4 regions of the Ancylobacter mangrovi genome follow, and region 1 is predicted to be linked to each of the others. Evidence: riboswitches for the same ligand, from Rfam matches in the RefSeq annotation. Region 1 holds a riboswitch; each other region holds the start of a gene.

What was found. Region 1 has a riboswitch for cobalamin ahead of NVS83_RS18475 (CbtB domain-containing protein). Riboswitches for the same ligand answer to the same signal wherever they lie in the genome.
Region 2: another riboswitch for cobalamin. It lies ahead of NVS83_RS20280 (ribonucleoside-diphosphate reductase subunit alpha); the one in region 1 lies ahead of NVS83_RS18475 (CbtB domain-containing protein).
Region 3: another riboswitch for cobalamin. It lies ahead of NVS83_RS20245 (CbtB domain-containing protein); the one in region 1 lies ahead of NVS83_RS18475 (CbtB domain-containing protein).
Region 4: another riboswitch for cobalamin. It lies ahead of NVS83_RS20395 (ABC transporter substrate-binding protein); the one in region 1 lies ahead of NVS83_RS18475 (CbtB domain-containing protein).

Annotation. Positions count from the first base shown of each region.
Region 1 is NZ_JANTHY010000007.1:285,545-290,109, reverse strand. It holds gene NVS83_RS18500 (cobyric acid synthase) at 1-822, opposite strand, end outside; gene NVS83_RS18495 (NINE protein) at 866-1,090, opposite strand; gene cobO (cob(I)yrinic acid a,c-diamide adenosyltransferase) at 1,190-1,819, opposite strand; gene cobU (bifunctional adenosylcobinamide kinase/adenosylcobinamide-phosphate guanylyltransferase) at 1,816-2,322, opposite strand; gene NVS83_RS18480 (CbtA family protein) at 2,319-3,095, opposite strand; gene NVS83_RS18475 (CbtB domain-containing protein) at 3,109-3,294, opposite strand; cobalamin riboswitch at 3,328-3,554, opposite strand; gene NVS83_RS18470 (serine hydrolase domain-containing protein) at 3,690-4,565, shown strand, end outside.
Region 2 is NZ_JANTHY010000010.1:51,367-55,931, reverse strand. It holds gene NVS83_RS20295 (aldo/keto reductase) at 1-171, opposite strand, end outside; gene NVS83_RS20290 (ArsR/SmtB family transcription factor) at 184-492, opposite strand; partial or broken gene NVS83_RS20285 (GTP-binding protein) at 673-771, opposite strand; cobalamin riboswitch at 898-1,114, shown strand; gene NVS83_RS20280 (ribonucleoside-diphosphate reductase subunit alpha) at 1,229-4,096, shown strand; gene NVS83_RS20275 (ribonucleotide-diphosphate reductase subunit beta) at 4,120-4,565, shown strand, end outside.
Region 3 is NZ_JANTHY010000010.1:41,930-46,494, forward strand. It holds gene NVS83_RS23495 (SRPBCC family protein) at 1-353, shown strand, start outside; gene NVS83_RS20230 (YncE family protein) at 380-1,327, shown strand; gene NVS83_RS20235 (hypothetical protein) at 1,708-2,061, opposite strand; gene NVS83_RS23575 (hypothetical protein) at 2,017-2,121, shown strand; gene NVS83_RS20240 (histidine phosphatase family protein) at 2,355-2,936, opposite strand; adenosylcobalamin (AdoCbl) riboswitch at 3,009-3,099, shown strand; gene NVS83_RS20245 (CbtB domain-containing protein) at 3,142-3,351, shown strand; gene NVS83_RS20250 (CbtA family protein) at 3,362-4,105, shown strand; gene NVS83_RS20255 (hypothetical protein) at 4,114-4,565, shown strand, end outside.
Region 4 is NZ_JANTHY010000010.1:73,154-77,718, forward strand. It holds gene thrS (threonine--tRNA ligase) at 1-498, shown strand, start outside; gene NVS83_RS20385 (cell wall hydrolase) at 495-1,370, shown strand; gene NVS83_RS20390 (N-acetylmuramoyl-L-alanine amidase family protein) at 1,367-2,161, shown strand; cobalamin riboswitch at 2,535-2,756, shown strand; gene NVS83_RS20395 (ABC transporter substrate-binding protein) at 2,861-3,913, shown strand; gene NVS83_RS20400 (FecCD family ABC transporter permease) at 3,910-4,565, shown strand, end outside.

The DNA of each region.
Region 1 (4,565 bases):
CTCGACCCCGGGCTCGGCGTCGAGCGGGTCGATGTCGTCGAAATTGGCGATGCGCGGCAGCAGCGGCACCGCTATGCGCAGTTTCGCTCCCGGCTTGGCGGGCGGCGCGGCGTCGAGGGCCAGCGCGTCCTCGGCCGGCAGGCGGCGGGCCTCGGGAAAGAAGGGGACGAGGCCGAGTGCCGCCCAGCCGGTGCGGGTGGCGATCTCTTCCATGCCGCGCGCGAACAGCGCCGGGTCGCCACGGAAGCGGTTGACGAGGAAGCCGCGGATCATCGCCGCGTCCTCCTCCGCCAGCACCGCCCGCGTGCCGACGAGGCTGGCGATGACGCCGCCGCGATCAATATCGCCGATCAGCACGACGGGCACGTTGGCGGCACGGGCGAAGCCCATATTGGCGATGTCGTTGGCGCGCAGATTGATCTCGGAGGCCGAGCCCGCGCCCTCCACCAGCACGAGGTCGGCCTCGGCGGCGAGGCGCTCGTAACTCTCCATCACGGCGGCGAGGAGAGAGGGCTTGAGGCGCTGGTAATCGGCCGCCTTCGCATTGCCGCGGGCGCGGCCCTGCACCACGACCTGCGCGCCGATGTCGCTCTGCGGCTTCAGCAGCACCGGATTCATGTGGACGGAGGGGGCGATCCGCGCGGCACGGGCCTGCAGCGCCTGAGCGCGGCCGATCTCGCCGCCGTCGGCAGTGACGGCGGCGTTGTTCGACATGTTCTGCGGCTTGAAGGGGCGGACCTTGAGCCCGCGATTGGAAAAGGCGCGGGCTAGGCCGGCAACGATCAGCGACTTGCCGACATCCGAGCCGGTACCCTGGAACATGAGGGCGCGTGCCCTCATGGCACGCCCGCGCCGCGCGGGCCGGTCAGGCCCGGCGCGATTCCAGATAGTCCACGCGGCGCTCGAGATTGGCCTCGCGCACCATGCCCGGGATCAGGAACAGGTCGACGAGCTGGCCTATGCCCAGCAGGCCGACGGTCAGCAGCCACAGCGCGCCGGTCCAGTAGCGGCCGGCATAGAAGCGGTGGATGCCGCACACACCGATCAGGCCGAAGAACCAGAACAGATAGGCGATGGGGGTGGAGCGCATCGGCGCGGAACTCCCTGAAGCCGCGCCGCGACAGCCGGCGCCTTTCCTCACATAAGGATGCCTCAGCGGAATTTCGAGGTCGCGCGGCGCGGAAGGCCATCAGAATTCGATGCCCTTCTGCGCCTTCACCCCGGCCTTGAAGTGATGCTTGACCAGCGTCATCTCGGTGACGAGGTCGGCCGCCTCGATCAGCGCCGGCTTCGCGTTGCGGCCGGTGACGACGACGTGCAGCCCCTCACGGCGGGCTTCGAGCGTCGCGATCACCTCGTCGAGGGGGAGGTAGTCGTAGCGCAGCGCGATGTTGAGTTCGTCGAGGATGAGGAGGCCGATGCTCTCGTCGGCCATCAACTCGCACGCCTTCTCCCACGCGCGGCGGGCGGCGGCGGTGTCGCGGGCGAGGTCCTGCGTTTCCCAGGTGAAGCCCTCGCCCATGGTGTGCCATTCAACACGCGCGCCGAAGGCCGCGAGCGCGTCGCGCTCGGCCGAGTGCCAGGCGCCCTTGATGAACTGGACGACGCCGACCCGCGTGCCCGCCTGTCCCTCCGGCTGGCCCAGCGTGCGCAGGGCGAGGCCGAAGGCGGCGGTCGACTTGCCCTTGCCGGCGCCGGTGTGGACGATCAGCAGGCCCTTTTCCTGCGTCTTCGAGGCGACCTCGGCGTCCTGCACCGCCTTGCGCTTTTCCATCTTCGCGCGGTGGCGGGCGGCCTCTTCGGCGGGGATGTCGCTCATCCTTTGACCCTCATGGGAAGCCCGGCGACCATGAAGATCACCCGGTCGGCCTTCTCGGCAACCATCTGGTTGAGCCGGCCCTGCGCGTCGCGGAAGCGCCGGGCGAGCGCGTTGTCCGGCACGATGCCGAGCCCGACCTCGTTGGAGACCACGACCAGCGGCGCCTCGCACGCGCCGAGCGCGGCGGCGAGCGCGGCGCTCTCGGCCGCGACGTCGGCCCCGGCCAGCATGCGGTTGGTGAGCCAGAGCGTCAGGCAGTCGACCAGCGCCGGGCGATCCGCCGACAGGCCGGCAAGGGCGGCGGCGAGGTTGTGCGGCGCGTCGAGCGTGTGCCAGTCCGCCGGGCGGCGGGAGCGGTGGAGCGCGATGCGCTCCGCCATCTCCGCGTCATGGGCCTCGGCGGTGGCGATGTAGGTCCAGGGCGGGGCGAGGCGCTCGACCAGTTCCTCGGCGTGCCGGCTCTTGCCCGAGCGGGCGCCGCCGAGGACGAAGGTGAGGCTCACGCCGGCCGGGCCGCGAGCGGCGCGGAGGCCTGCGCGGCGAAGCGCGGGCGCAGATAGCCGCAGAGCCCGCCGAGCAGCGCCCAGAACACGAAGCTCGCGACCGTGCTCGCCACCACGAAGCTGTGGTGCAGCGCTTCGGGGATCGGCGTCTCGTAGCTCGGCGGCTGCGGCGCGCCGATGGCGTGTGGCACCACGATCACCGCCACGCCGAGGGCGGCGAGCAGCGGCGAGCGGCCGAACACCAGCAGGCCGAGCCCGGTCGCGGTGGCGGCGGCGGTGCCGATCCACCAGAGCTGGCGCGCCATGAGGTCGGCGGCCGGCATGGCGGGAAGCTCCGGCGGAAGGCCGATTTCGGGGGCGATGGTGAACACCGCGAAGCCGGCGAAGCCCCACAATATCCCCTGCCGCCAGTCCTTCAACCCGCCGGCGAGCTCGCTCGCCGCCAGCAGCAGCAGCGCGAAGCCGAAGCCGGTGAGCGCCATGAACACGAAGGTGAGGCCGTTGCGCTCGAAGCCGTTGGCCGGCTCCCAGCCCTCGTCGTCGTGCACGTGCGCGGCGACCGCGGTGGTGGCGGCTGTTTCCCCGGCGCCGGCCTCGTGCGCGGTGGCGGCATCGTGGGAGTGGGCGGCCGGCACGGCGTCGCCGGCTTCCTCGTATACCTCGGCCTTGAGGATGAGGGGCGCGGTGCCGACCATATGGATGCCGGCAACCACTACTCCAGTACCTATGCCGGCGAGAGCGGCAGTGAACAGCAAAGTCCTGAACAGCGACATGTCGAACGCTTCCTCAGTGGCAGGGGAAGGCGTTGGCGTGGCGCACGTCGTGCGAGGCGTTGTGGACGGCGCTGATATGGGAGAAGCCCACGCCGCCGATCACGAACACGCCGAGCAGCGCGACGAAGGTGAGCTGGACGGCGCGCGAGGCGGTCGATTCGTGGGAGGCAGCCGCGACGGGGCTGTGGGAGGTCTTCATGCCAGTCTCCTTTGGCCCTCCACCCGAGGGCCGGTTCGGGTTCTGTCGCCGGCCGGTCTCCTGGCTCGCGGGTCTTGGCCCTTTCCTCCGCCTTCCCGGGACGAATCCCAGTGACTTGCGCCAATGGCCAGTGGAGGGGGCTCACCGCTTACAGTTGCGGGGGCAGCCGCGGAATCGGCGGAAGGCTTTCGCTCTCCACCCCACCGCGTTCCCGTCTTGCGTCCCGTGTCACCACGGGAACCGACGACAGGGCAACTATAGGCGTCAGCGTCGCGACTGCAATCGCCATGTGCGGCATTCGGCGCCGCCGCGGCATCTTGCGGCACCGTGGTAGGGTCTCTCATGGCTTCGCTGCGGCGCGCTGCCAGCATGGCCGCGCGCGGGGAGGAGAGCGCATGGCCGGGTGGTCCGCATGGTCGGGACGAGGCGCTCCGGCGCGCCTGCCGATGCTCGTCGCCATCCTCGCCGTGGTCCTTTCCATCGCCATGTCCGGGGCGCCCGCGCGCTCGGCGCCGCTGCCCTGCGGGGCGCCGCCGGCCGCCGGCGAGGGCTGGGAGGTCGCCGCCCCGGCCTCGGTCGGGCTCGATCCCGCCCTTCTGTGCACGATCGGCGCGCGGCTGGAGAACCCGGACCGGCCGAACGTGCATGCGCTGCTGGTGATCCGCCATGGCAGGCTGGTCTACGAGGCCTACGCCTCCGGGCGCGACGAGCGGTGGGGCGAGGACATCGGCCTCGTCGACCACGATGCCGGGCGCCTGCACGATCTGCGTTCGGTGACCAAGAGCGTGGTGTCGCTTCTTTTCGGCATCGCGCGCGACCGCGGAATGCTCGGCAGGCTCGACGCGCCGATCCTCGATTTCTTCCCCGCCGAGACCGGAAACGCCGCGCCGGAGGTCCGTGCCGTCACGCTGCGCGACCTGCTGACCATGACGCCGGGCTTCACCTGGAACGAAGGCGGGCCGTGGTGGAGCCCGGCCAATGACGAGCGGCTGATGTACGAGGCCGCCGACCCCTATGCCTATGTGCTGTCGCGGCCGATGAGCGCACGGCCCGGCACGCGCTGGGAATATAGCGGCGGCGCCACGACGCTGCTCGGCGGCGCTCTGGAGCGGGCGAGCGGCGAAAGGCTGGAGGGCTTCGCGCGCGAAGCGCTGTTCGAGCCGCTGGGCATCGACATGTTCGAATGGGTGGCGATGAGCAATGGCGATGCCGCCGCCGCCAGCGGGCTGAGGCTCACTGCGCGCGACATGGCCAAGATCGGGCAGCTCGTG
Region 2 (4,565 bases), on a different contig from region 1:
GTCGAAGAAGTTCACGCCGGCATCGAGGCAGAGATCGACGAGGCGCGTCGCTTCGGCGACGTCGGTCTGCCCCCAGCGCTGGAAGAATTCGTTGGAGCCGCCGAACGTGCCGGTGCCGAGGCTGAGCACGGGCACCTTAAAGCCGGAACGTCCGAGTTGCCGGTATTCCATGAACAAATCTCCTCAGGTGTTGTGCTGGCCGAGAATGGCATCGAGAAGTCCCGGGAACCGAAGATTGACGTCGTGTCGGCGGACGCTGTTGACGACCTCGACCCCTCTGCGCTCCGAACGGATGAGCCCCGCCTCGCGCAGGATGCGGTGATGATGTGAAACGGTAGATGGCGGCAGCGCCTCGCACGCCTCGCTGCAGTTCATGCTGCCTTTGGCCAGCAGCTTCTTGACGATGTCCCGCCGGGAGGCATCCGACAAAGCGTGCAGAATGCCATCGAGCGTGAGTTCACCGGCCGGGGGATGATGGAACGTGCGGACCATGAGTTCTTCTAGCCGAACGTTTCAACATTTCAAGAATATGGAAATATAGACGCGGCACATGCTCTACACATTTCCGGCACCAGCCGCGGCGGCCAGCCCGCGTCGCCTAATTCTCGCGCGCCTCGACTATGCGGCGCGCCGCGTCGTGAAATCCACGCCGCGAGCCGTCGCGCCGGGTCTCCCCTCGCCGTTGGCCAGCACATGGTTAAGAAGGGCGGTCTTGCCGGCGCCGAGACAGCCGGAAAGCGCCGCGACCGGAAGGCGAGGTTCCGCGCATATATGCACGCTACTCTTGCATGCTGATGCAGCGTACCATTTTCATGGAGAATGAAGCCGGATCAAGCCCTGCGCTCGTCATATCCGGAATAAACTGATCCAGATATTGACCTCATGAGACGATAAGGCGCTAAATATGGACGTCACGGTCCCTCGAATCGCGAGATGAGAGGGCTAAGAGGGAAGCCGGTGTGACGCCGGCGCTGCCCCCGCAACTGTAAGCGGCGAGCCGATATCCAGCCCTGCTCCAGACGGCACAGGGGGTCACTGAGGCGACGAGCCTTGGGAAGACGGATGGAGGCACGGACCCGCGAGCCAGGAGACCTGCCGCGACACCGATGAAACGTCCTCGGGCGGGGTGTCCCGGTGGAACGCATTGGTCGTGCGCCGGTCTGCTTCCGCTTCACGCTCCATGTCGTCTCCGCTCGGCCCTTGCCCCATGCAACGGGGTCTGCAGCCGATGTCTCCCAGTCTCGAAACCGAACGCCCGCTCGTCCGGGCGCCCCTGCCCCACGCGCCCGCGGGGGCCGTCGCCGCCATGCCCGCCTACCAGGTGATCCGGCGCAACGGCGCCGTCACGCCGTTCGACGCCGCGAAGATCGCAGTGGCGCTGACCAAGGCGTTTCTCGCCGTGGAAGGCTCCAGCGCTGCCGCCTCGCGCCGCGTGCACGACATCGTCGCCGGGCTCACCGAGCAGATCGTCGCCGGTCTGACGCGGCGCGCCGATGCCGGGCGCACCTTCCATATCGAGGACGTGCAGGACCAGGTGGAGCTCGCCCTGATGCGCGGCGAGCACCACAAGGTCGCCCGCGCCTATGTGCTCTATCGTGAGGAACGGGCGAAGGAGCGGGCGGTGGCGAAGGCTGTGCCGGCCGCCGCGCCGGCGCTGCGCATGAAGGGGACTGACGGCGCGCTGGTTCCGCTCGACGAGGCGCGACTCGCCACGCTCGTCGAGGAGGCGACATCCAGCCTCGCCGACGTCTCGGGCGAGGCGATCCTCACCGAGACCCACCGCAACCTCTATGACGGCATCGCCGAGGACGAGCTGGCGCTCGCCCCCATCCTCGCCGCGCGCACGCTGATCGAGACCGAGCCGAACTACTCCCGCGTCTCCGCCCGGCTCCTGCTCGACAAGCTGCGCCGCGAGGCACTGTCCTTCATTGCCGGACAGCCTGAGCAGGCAACGCAGGCGGAGATCGCGGAACGCTATGGCGAGTACTTCCACGCCTACATCGCGCGCGGCATCGACGAGGAGCTGATCGACCCCGAGCTTGCCCGCTTCGACCTCGAGCGGGTGGCGGGCGCCCTGCTGCCCGAACGCGATTTGCAGTTCGACTATCTCGGCCTGCAGACGCTCTACGACCGCTATTTACTGCACGCGCGCGGCATCCGCTTCGAGCTGCCGCAGGCCTTCTTCATGCGCGTCGCAATGGGGCTTACCCTGCGCGAGGTCGACCGCGAGGCGCGGGCCATCGAATTCTACCGGCTGCTCTCCTCCTTCGATTTCATGGCCTCGACGCCGACCCTGTTCAATGCCGGTACGCTGCGTCCGCAGCTTTCCTCCTGCTTCCTCACCACCGTGGCCGACGATCTCGACGGCATCTTCAAGGCGATCAAGGACAACGCGCTGCTCGCCAAATATTCCGGCGGCCTCGGCAATGACTGGACGCGGGTACGCGGCCTCGGCGCCCACATCAAGGGCACCAATGGCGAGAGCCAGGGCGTGGTGCCGTTCCTGAAAGTGGCCAACGATACCGCCATCGCGGTGAACCAGGGCGGCAAGCGCAAGGGGGCGGTCTGCGCCTATCTGGAGACCTGGCACGTCGACATCGAGGAATTCCTCGACCTGAGGAAGAACACCGGCGACGACCGCCGGCGCACTCACGACATGAACACCGCCAACTGGGTGCCGGACTTGTTCATGGAACGCGTCCAGAGCGACGGGCCGTGGACGCTGTTCTCGCCCGACGAGACACCGGATCTGCACGATCTCACCGGCGCCGCCTTCAGGACCGCCTACGAGGCCTACGAGGCAAGAGCCGCGCGGGGCAAGATGAAGGTCCATCGCACGGTGCGTGCGCTCGACCTGTGGCGGCGCATGCTGACCATGCTGTTCGAGACCGGCCACCCCTGGGTTACCTTCAAGGACCCGTGCAACCTGCGCTCGCCGCAGCAGCATGTCGGCGTCGTGCATTCCTCGAACCTGTGCACCGAGATCACGCTGAACACGTCGTCCGACGAGGTGGCGGTGTGCAATCTCGGCTCGGTGAACCTGCTGGCGCATGTCACGCCCGACGGGCTCGACCGTGAGCGGCTGGCGCGCACCGTGAAGACGGCGATGCGGATGCTCGACAACGTCATCGACATCAATTTCTACACCATCCCGGAAGCCCGCCGCTCGAACCTGCGCCACCGTCCGGTCGGCCTCGGCATCATGGGCTTCCAGGACGCGCTGCAGGCGCTGCGCATTCCCTACGGCTCCGATGACGCTGTGCGCTTCGCGGATGCGAGCATGGAAGTTGTGAGCTTCCACGCCATCGCCGCCTCCTGCGACCTCGCCGCCGAGCGCGGGCGTTATCCGAGCTTCGAGGGGTCGCTGTGGTCGAAGGGCATATTGCCAATCGACAGCATCGAGCTGCTGGCAGAGGCTCGCGGTTCGCTCGACCTCGACCGCTCAACGACGCTGGATTGGGAAGGGTTGCGCGCCAAGGTGAAGTCCACCGGCATGCGCAATTCCAACACCATGGCCATCGCCCCGACCGCGACCATCTCCAACATCTGCGGCGTGTCGCAGTCGATCGAGCCGGCCTACCAGAACCTCTTCGTCAAATCGAACATGTCCGGCGACTTCACCGTTGTGAACGCCGCACTCGTGCGCGACCTCAAGGCCCGCGGCCTGTGGGACGAGGTGATGGTCTCCGACCTCAAATATTACGACGGCAGCGTCGGCCAGATCGACCGCATCCCGGACGACCTCAAGGCGCTCTATGCCACCGCCTTCGAGATCGACGCGTCCTGGCTGATCGAGGCGGCGGCGCGGCGGCAGAAATGGATCGACCAGTCGCAGTCGCTCAACCTCTACGTAGCCAACCCCTCGGGTAGGAAGCTCGACGAGACCTACCGGCTGGCCTGGAAGCGCGGCTTGAAGACGACCTATTACCTGCGCTCGCGCTCGGCCACCCATGTCGAGAAATCGACGCTGAAGGGTACGGACGGCAAGCTGAACGCCGTATCTGCCGTGGTCACGGCAGCGCCGATTTCCGTGCCCGAGAGCGCCTTCGGCAAAGCCTGCGCCATCGACGATCCCACCTGCGAAGCCTGCCAGTGAGCAGAGAAGAAGGAGACATGCACATGCTCGACTGGTCCGAAACCAAGCCCTCTCCCGCCCCGATCCACCCCGCCTTCGGCCCGCCGGCCGGAGACGCCACCGGCCTCGGGGCCATCGAGCGCGGCGCCGCCCGCGTCACGGTCGACGAGAAGCGGATGATCAACGCCCGCGCCGACGTGAACCAGCTTCTCCCGCTCAAGTACAAATGGGCGTGGGAGAAGTACCTGTCCGGCTGCAACAATCACTGGATGCCGACCGAGGTCTCCATGCAGGCCGACATCGCGCTGTGGAAGTCGCGCGACGGCCTGACCGAGGACGAACGGCGCATGCTCAAGCGCAATCTCGGCTTCTTCGCCGCCTCGGAGAGTCTGGTCGCCAACAACATCGTGCTGGCGATCTACCGCCATCTCACCAATCCCGAATGCCGGCAGTACCTGCTCCGGCAGGCCTTCGAGGAGGCGGTGCACAC
Region 3 (4,565 bases), on a different contig from region 1:
TGAAGAAGGTCGAGGCCACAGGGGGCGACGCGGCGGGGGCCGAGCGCACGCTCACGCTCGAGAAGGGCACGCTGACGGAGGGTCTGGACGAAAGCGATGTAGGCGAGCGCCGGCTTTCCTGGCGTCTGCTGAACGAGAATGTCGAGGCATTCCCGGTGAGCTTCTACACCTCGACGATCGAGGTGAAGCCCGCCGGAAAGAACAGCGAGGTGGCATGGAGCGCGCGCTTTTATCGGGGTGACACGAGCAACTATCCGCCCGAGGAGCTCAATGATGAGGCGGCCATCGCCGCCATGAACGCGTTCGTCGAACAAGGGTTGGACGGCCTCAAGGCGAAGGCCGAGGCGAAGTGACGAGGGTAATTCGGCATTTGGCCGCGATGGGCATCAAGGTGCTGGCCCCGGCCGCTGGCGCCGTCCTGCTCCTGCAGACCGCCGCCGCCGCGGCGGAGCCGGCAATGCGAGCCGCCGTCGTCTCCCAGCAGGAGAACACCGTTGCCATCATCGATGCCACCCGCGGCGCCGTGGAGCGCACCATCCCCCTGCCCCGCGCTCCTGCATCATTGGCCGTTGTGCCCGACGGGAGCCGTCTGTTCGTCTCCCACCCTGATATCGGGCGGCTCTCCCGCGTTGATCTTCCCTCTGGCGAGGTAACGACCTTCGCCGTCGGCGGCGAGCCATTCGGGCTGGCGGTGGCGAATGGCGGGGCGACGTTGCTCGTTACCGACTGGGACGAGGACGTGCTGATCCGCCTCGACGCTGCCACCGGACGTGAGATGGGGCGCGCGCTGGTCGGGCGCGCACCGGCCCACGTCGTCGTCGACGATGCGCGCGCCCTCGCCTACGTCGCGGACCGCGAGAGCAACGATGTCACCGTGGTGGACATCTCGACGATGGCGCGGCTCGCGAGCATTCCGGTCGGTACGGCGCCCTTCGCTTTGGCGCTTTCTCGTGAAGGTGGGCGGCTCTATGTGCCCAATGTCCGAAGCAATGACCTTTCTGTCATCGACACCTCCGCGCGCAAGGAATTCGCCCGCGTGAAGATCGATCTCATGCCGTACGGTGTCGCGGTCACGCCCGATGACGGGCAGATCATTGTCACGTGCCAGCAGAGCGGACGGCTGGGCGTCGTCGATAGCCGTTCGCTGAGCATTGAACGCACGCTCCGCGTCGGTTCCTTTCCGGAAGGCGCGGCGGCAACCGGCAACTCCGTCCTGGTGGCCAATTGGGCCGACGATACCGTTGCCGTGTTCGACCTTCAGAACAGGGCCATCGACCGGACGATAGATGTCGGTGGCGGCCCGCGGATGATCGTCCTCTTGCCTTAATCTTACCGACCTCAGGCGGAGCCATACCGACAGAAGCGCTTCGGGCGGCGCGTTGATGGAACTGCCGAGTTGGCTGCCTCGCCGCTTGAGGGGTGGGTGACCTGGACCTCCGATTGCGTGGTCCGATGTGGCGAATTCGTCGTCCGGACTTGCCCAATCATCCGGCCACAGCGAGCATGCCCCGATAGGTGCTTCGGAACGACAGACTGAATGTCTCCTCGGATTTTGTCCAACCTTCCAAGGCAAACATGCGTTAGAGCGAGGCGCCGGTAATGTACGTGAGCATCCGATCGGAGAATGAACGTGTCCGTGCCTGACATTGCTATCTACGGCGCTTCGGGCCAGGCCCTGGCGATGACCAGCATGCTGGAAGGCGTCTATCAAGTGCTCGGGTAATTGCCTATATCGACGATATTGACGGCGGCGGCCTCGACGTCGAAGCCATTCCGGTGATCACGTGCGACGATTGGCAGGCAATGACACCGCTGCCCGATGTAGTCGTGTCCGTCGGAAATCCGGCCCTCCGGCGCATCATGGCCGACAAAGTGCAGGCTGCGGGCGGGCGCCTGCTCGACATCCGTCAGATATATCCTAGGCTCTTTCCCCGGATTGAGGTCGGCGTCGGAACGATCATCGCGACGCCTTCCTATGTCGGGCCCAAATCTGTCATCGGCGACAACGTCCAGCTCATGCCGCTGTGTTCCCTCGGTCACGACGTTATCGTGGGTCACCATTGCAGTCTTTGCCCATCGGCCACGATCTCGGGCTATGTCAAAGTCGAGGACGACGTGTAGGTGGGGGCAGGCGCGACCATCACGAATGGGCGTCGCGATCGCTGGCTGGTGATCGGGCGAGGAGCGACCATCGCCGTGGGCGCCACAGTGACGAAATCGGTTCAGCCGGGCGAGACGGTCATGGGCAACCCCGCGCGCGCGATGCGGGAAATTGCTCGGAAGGTTCGTTGATAAGTTGCGCCAATCGCAGCTGAATAACCCACCGCCCGTGGCGAGGAGCAAGCTGGTCGCCTTCAATCGCTCCGGCGCACGCCGGTGATGGCCCGCAGGGTCCACCGCCGGCCGTCGCTCCGCAGGTCGGTGATGCTCAACGGCGGGACGTCGATGCGCCAGAACGCCTGCGTCGGCGCTTCGAGGACATGGAGCATGGCGCAACGTATCACCGCCGCATGCGTCACCGCGGCGGTCCGCCCTGGCTCCTGAGCGCATGTGTTCAGCCAACGTCCGGTCCGCAGCCGGAGTGCGGCGATCGGCTCGCCGTCGTGGGGACAAACTTCCGGATCGCGCAGCCAAGACTGAAGCGCTTCAGGTTCTTCGGCCTGCAGATCCGCCAGCCGGCGGCCGACCCAGCGCCCGGCATCGAGATCACCCAGTTCCGGTTCTTCCCGGACGGCAGAATCAGGCCAGAGCAGCGCGGCAGTCTGGCGCGCCCGCAGAGAGGGGCTGGTGAGCACGCGCCCGATACGCGGCAGGCACCGCGAAGCCGCGCGCGCGGCAGTGATCCCTGCTTCGATGAGGGGTTCGTCGAGGGGGAAAGCTCCCTGCCGGGTCGCCTCGGTGGCTGCGTGACAGATCAGGATCAGACGATGTGACATCAACGGAATACTTGAATGCCTGACGTTAGGTACTTCATTGACACGGACGTGATCACCGGAATAGCGTTGTCTGCTCTCGGATCGGAAGCCGGTGAAATTCCGGCGCGGTCGCGCCGCTGTGAACGTCTTTCTTCTGGACGTAAGTCAGACCCGCTCCGTGAGCCAGCCTTTCATCCAGCGGGACGCGCTATCCCGGGAGAGCACCATGTCAGATATCAGCCTTGCACCCGACATCCGCCCGGCGCCCATTCCGGTAGGCGAGATTTTGCCATGGGCGATCTTCGGCGGCCTGCTGCTTCTGCTTGCCATCTATTTCGTGGGAGCGGAAGAGGGCGCAACCTCCCTGATTTCGGGGATGTACGTGCACGAATTCGTGCATGACGGCCGTCATCTCCTCGGCTTTCCGTGCCACTGAGGAGGCGGACATGGTCAGATCTCTTCTGCTGCGGGGAATGCTCGTCGGCCTCTTCGCCGGTCTACTTGCCTTCGGCTTCGCCAGGACGTTCGGCGAGCCGCAGGTCGATCGCGCCATCGCCTTCGAAGAACAGATGAGCCACGCGGCGGGCGAGGTTCCAGAACCTGAACTCGTCAGCCGCACGACGCAGGCCGGCCTCGGCCTGTTCACCGGCATCGTCGTCTACAGCGCCGCGATCGGTGGTCTGTTCGCCCTGGTGTTCGCGTTCGTGCAGGGACGGGTCGGATCACTTGGCCCGCGCGCGACTGCGGCGCTGCTGGCGCTCGCGGCGTTCATCGCCGTCGTCGCCGTGCCATTCCTGAAATATCCGGCAAATCCGCCTTCGGTCGGCTCGCCGGAAACCATCCGCGCGCGCACGGAGCTGTACTTCATCATGCTGGCATTCTCGCTCGCCTTCATGTTGGCTGCGGTCCTACTGGCGCGCGGGCTGTGGGAACGCTACGGCGGCTGGCAGGCGACGATCCTCGCCTGTCTCGTCTTCGTGGTTCTGACAGTGATCGCAAACTACGCCCTGCCGGACATCAACGAAGTGCCGGAGCAGTTCTCGGCAACGCTACTCTGGCAGTTCCGCCTCGCATCGCTGGGCATTCAGGCAATCCTGTGGACCACGCTCGGCCTGCTGTTCGGCTACGTTGCCGAGCGTGCTGGGGCCGGCTCCTCCCGGACGAGACCGGCCGCCGCGCTAGGTCGCTAGGGCCCGTGTTGGCCGCCACGTTCCTTCGTGAAGGTGCCCGCGATCCGCACCCCGCGGCGCGGGCATTCGTCGTAGCCTGCGCCGCGCTCGCCCTGCTGGCGTGTCTCGCGCTGCCGGCCGCTGCCCACCATCGGCGTACGGGTTCAGAGGCTTCCGGCCTGCCGATCCCCAACCTCACCCATGGCGAGATGGCGGTCGTTGCCCGCTATGCGGGTGCGATCCGCGATCTGGCAGGCTCTCCGATCCGTACCGATCCCACCTTCTGGCGGCTGAACAATTTCGTTGAGCTGCAGCGGACCTTCTGTCTCTGGCTGATGGTGCCAGGCAGCATCGACGACGAAGCGAGCCCGTTCAATGAATGCGCCCATGCTTATCTTGCCGGGCTGCGCGCGCTGCTTGGTCACATGGAGGGGCTGCCGGGAGCCAAGGCTGCGGCACAAGCGCTGACGAGCACGATGCA
Region 4 (4,565 bases), on a different contig from region 1:
CGCTTCGGGGCCTTCTACATAAACGACAGGGGCGAGAAGGTGACGCCCGTCATGCTGCATCGTGCGATGTTCGGCTCGCTCGAACGCTTCACCGGCATATTGATCGAGCATTATGCGGGGCATTTCCCGCTTTGGCTCGCGCCGACCCAGGCGGTCGTTGCCACCATCACCTCTGATGGCGACAATTATGCGCGCGAGGTCGCGGCCAAGCTGCGCCATGGCTCGCTGCGCGTCGAACTCGATCTCCGTAATGAGAAGATCACCTACAAGGTGCGCGAGCACAGCTCGACCAAGGTGCCAGTCCTGCTCGCCATCGGCAAACGGGAGGTGGAGGAGAGGGGCGTCTCGCTGAGGCGGCTGGGCTCTCCGGCGGCGCAATTCCTGTCGCTGGAGGATGTGCTTCATCGGCTGAGCGTCGAAGCCAGGCCACCTTATGCTTGGACAGCAGCGCTCGCGGCGAGCGATCAGGGGGCGTCCTCGTTGGATCTTGCGGTATGACCTTTCGCGTGACCATGCGTCGCCGGCTGTGTCCTGCCCTGATCGTTTTGAGCCCGGCGATTGCGGGTTGCTCCGTGACCCCGGCGACGCACCTCACATCGGAGTCTGACGAGGCTGGATCGCCGGCTTTTGTCCAACCTGCCAGCCTCGCTGATTCCAGACAGAAGGAATGTCTCGTCCGGGCTATGTACTTCGAGTCTAGTCGCGCGAGCGAAGAGGGCCTGCTCGGCGTCGGCACGGTGGTGATGAATCGGCTGGCATCTCCGGAGTTCCCGGACACGATCTGTGGCGTTGTCGGGCAGCCACGACAGTTTGCCGAGGGAGTGCTGACCAAGCCGATGAGGTCGCGCGCGCTTCCAAAAATTGAGCGGATTGCCGGCGCCGTCCTTTCTGGAAAGCGGAGCGATGCCGTGGGCAAGGCGATGCATTTCCATACCGCTGGCTACACCTTCCCTTATAGGAATATGCACTATGTCGCGGTGGCGGGGGGGAACGCGTTCTATGAAAAGCGCGGGCGCGCATCTTTAATCGGGCATTCGGTCCTGGCAGCTTCGAGCATCCCGCCAGCCCAGCAAAGCGAGGGCGACGTGGCGATTGCAAGCGTGCCTTTGCCACCCGAGCGGCTCGCCGCCCCTCCGAATCGGGAACAGGAGTGGCACGCCAGCGTGGTCGTCGCAGATACTGACCAATCGGCGCAACGACAAGCGGATGGCTCCCAAGTCACGCTTCCTATTCCGCTGCCGCCGAAACGTCCCGATGATGCTGCACGCGTCCTGGTCCGCGCCTACCTCGAACCAACCGTCGTTGGTTCGAGCAGCAGGACCCCATTCTCGGCATTCGCCGAGGGTTACTGGCCCGGAAGCCGGCAATGACAGGCGTGACGCGTTATACCCGACGTCGTGTCCTCCTCGCGCTCGCAGCATTGGGCTCCGCGGCGCTTGGTCCGGATCAACTGCGCGCCGACTCTGCTCCACCCCTGGTGATATTGGACCCGGGCCATGGTGGTCATGATCCCGGGGCGGTCGGCGTCACCGGTTTGCTGGAGAAGCAGGTTGCGCTCGACATTGCCCGTCTTCTCAAGGCGGAACTGGAACGTACCGGTCACTGCCGCGTGATGCTGACACGCGAGGATGACGTTTTCATCCCGCTCGATGAACGCAGGGCTTGCGCGCAGGCGCACAACGCCGCGCTGTTCGTGTCGCTTCACGCCGACGCGCTCAAGGACCGGTCGGTACGGGGGGCGAGCGTCTACACCTTGGCGCTGCGCGCCTCCGATGCACAGTCCGACGAGCTCGCCCAACGAGAGAACGCTGTCGATCCAAGGGCCATGGAAGAGTATCGATCCTATTCACCTGACGTCGCGGAGATTCTTGCGAGTTTGACTCAAAGAGAAACCCGAATCTTCTCGGCCCGTCTGCAGGATAAAATGGTCAATGCGCTCTCTGCGAAAATACGCATGCTTCATAATCCAGTTCGTAGTGCAAACTTTGTAGTCCTGCGTTCCTTCGAAACGCCCAGCGTTCTGGTGGAAATGGGTTTCATGTCGAACAAGGATGACGAGCAGCTCCTTCATTCCGCCGCCCATCGCCGCGAGGTGGTCGCTTCGCTGAAAGACGGGATTTCTGCAAGTATCAACGGCATGATCAGGCTAGAAAGAGACTAGATGTTGATTGGGATTGAGTATCGCTATCTTCTAGGGTCTTAGGATGATGGCGTCCCGCAAGCCGCCTTGGGAGATCATCTATCAACAGGCTCAGCGCACAGGGACGAATGCGTCGACGCGTTGGCCGAGATCTTTGCACGGTGCTGCGCCTTGCCGCCGGGCGGCCGGCGCAACCGAGCTCCGCGATCATCGACAGCGTCACGCTGCGCTCCACGCCGGCAAGTGCAAAAAGGGTTCGAAGCTGCGCAAGGCGTTGGACATCCGCGGCGATGGCTGGCGACCGCGCGTGGGACCAGCGACCGATACCAGTTGCCAAGCCCACAGGAGAGAGCTCGGCTCCCGCGAAACGCTTGACGTGCAGTTTCTCAAGTTTATCGATGACGCTGATCAAGGTTCTTCGGGCATGCACCCCGGAGCTAAGAGGGAATTCGGTAAGGCGTTCCACGCCGAAGCCGAGGCTGCCCCCGCAACTGTGAGCGGCGAGCCCTCTGCCCTTCGTCCACTGACGTCGCGCATTGCGCCATGCGTCGGGAAGGCCGGGCAGAGCCAGCGTCGACCCGCGAGCCAGGAGACCTGCCGTGATCGCAAGCAATCTTTCGGGCGGGGTGCTCCGAAGGTTGCCGGTCGGCGGCGGCGATTCTCCCCTGTCTTCCGGTTCCCTTTGTGCTTTCCGTCTTCCTCATGGGAAGCGATGAAACAATGTTCAAGACAGTCCTCAGCCATACATCCGCCGCATGCCTCTGGTGCGCGCTGACGCTCGCCCTGCTGGTCGGCTCAGTTCTCGCCGACGCGGCCACAGCAGAGCCGACGCAATACCCGCTCACTCTGGAGAATTGCGGGCAGAAGGTCGTCATCGACCAAGCTCCGAAACGCGTCGTCAGTCTCGGCCAGGCGCAGACCGAAATCCTCTATGCGCTCGGGCTCGGCGACCGCATGGTGGCCACCGCCGTCTGGTTCAGTCCCGTCGCCAAGCCCTATGAGGCGGTCAATGCAAAGGTGAAGCGCCTCGCCGACAACGACCCAAGTTTCGAGGCGGTGGTCGGCCAGGAGCCCGATCTCGTCGTCGCCATGTATGAGTGGCACATCGGCCCGAACGGCATCGTCGGCAAGCGCGATCGGTTCGATGCGGTGAAGGTGCCGGTTTATGTCTCCCCGACCGATTGCATCGGCAAGGACAATACCGGCGCGGGCGATGGGGTGCGCACGGAGCCCTATTCGATGGACCAGCTCTATCAAAACATCCAGGAATACGGCGCGATCTTCGACGTCGCCGACCGGGCGGAGACGCTGATCGCCAGTCTGAAGCAGCGCGAGGCGGACGCTCTCCGCGAGGTGGCCGGGCTGCAGGCGAAGAATATCTCCATGATGATGTGGTTCTCCAGCAAGGACATCAAGGGCGATGCCTTCCTCGCCGGCAAGAATGGCGTCCCAGCTTACATCATGTCGAAGCTCAGTGCCCGCAACATCATCACTACCAACGAGGAATGGCCGCTGGTCGGCTGGGAGACCGTCGCGGCCAACGATCCCGACGTCCTGATCCTGGTCAGGATGGACCGGCGCCGCTTCCCGGCTGATGACCTTGACGCCAAGCTGAACTTCCTCGCTACCGATCCCGTTGCCAGCCAGCTCTCGGCTGTGCGCAACAAGCGGATCGTGGTGGTGGATGTCGGCTCGACCCGCCCGGGCATGGACGCGATCGATGGCATCGAGGCGATCGCCAAGGCCGTCCACGGCTTCGGTCTGGCCAATTGAGCCACGCAGTTCCCAAGCCGAATTGGCCGGCGCGCCTCGCCCTCGCAGTTCTTTCGCTCGCGGCCCTTAGCTTGGCCGTCGCCTTAGCGGTGACGGTCGGCGAGATGGCGATCCCATTGCCGGTCGCCTTTCGTGCGCTCGGCAATGGGCTGTTCGATCTCGGCCTGCCTGTGAGCGCCACCCAGCAAGGGGTGATCTTCGACTACCGGCTGAGCCGCGCCCTGATGGCGGCGCTATGCGGCGGCGCGCTTGCCATCTGCGGAGCCATCCTGCAGGCGCTGCTGCGCAATCCGCTCGCCGAGCCCTATATTCTCGGCGTCTCAGCCGGCGCCTCGACGGGGGCGGTCTGCGTGATGATCCTTGGCTTCGGTGGCGCCACGCTCGGGCTGTCCGGCGGCGCCTTCCTCGGCTCGATCGCGGCGCTGGCGATCGTCGCGCTGCTGGCGGCGGGTGCGGGCGGCGCCAGTGACCGGGTGATCCTTGCCGGCGTCGCCGGCTCGCAGCTGTTCAACGCGGCGACCGCCACCATCGTCACCACGCTGGCCAGCGCCGAGCAGGCGCGCGGCGTGATGTTCTGGCTGCTCGGCAATTTCGGCGGCGTGCGCTGGCCGGATCTCATGGTGGCGACACCGGCGGCGCTCGCCGGCTTCCT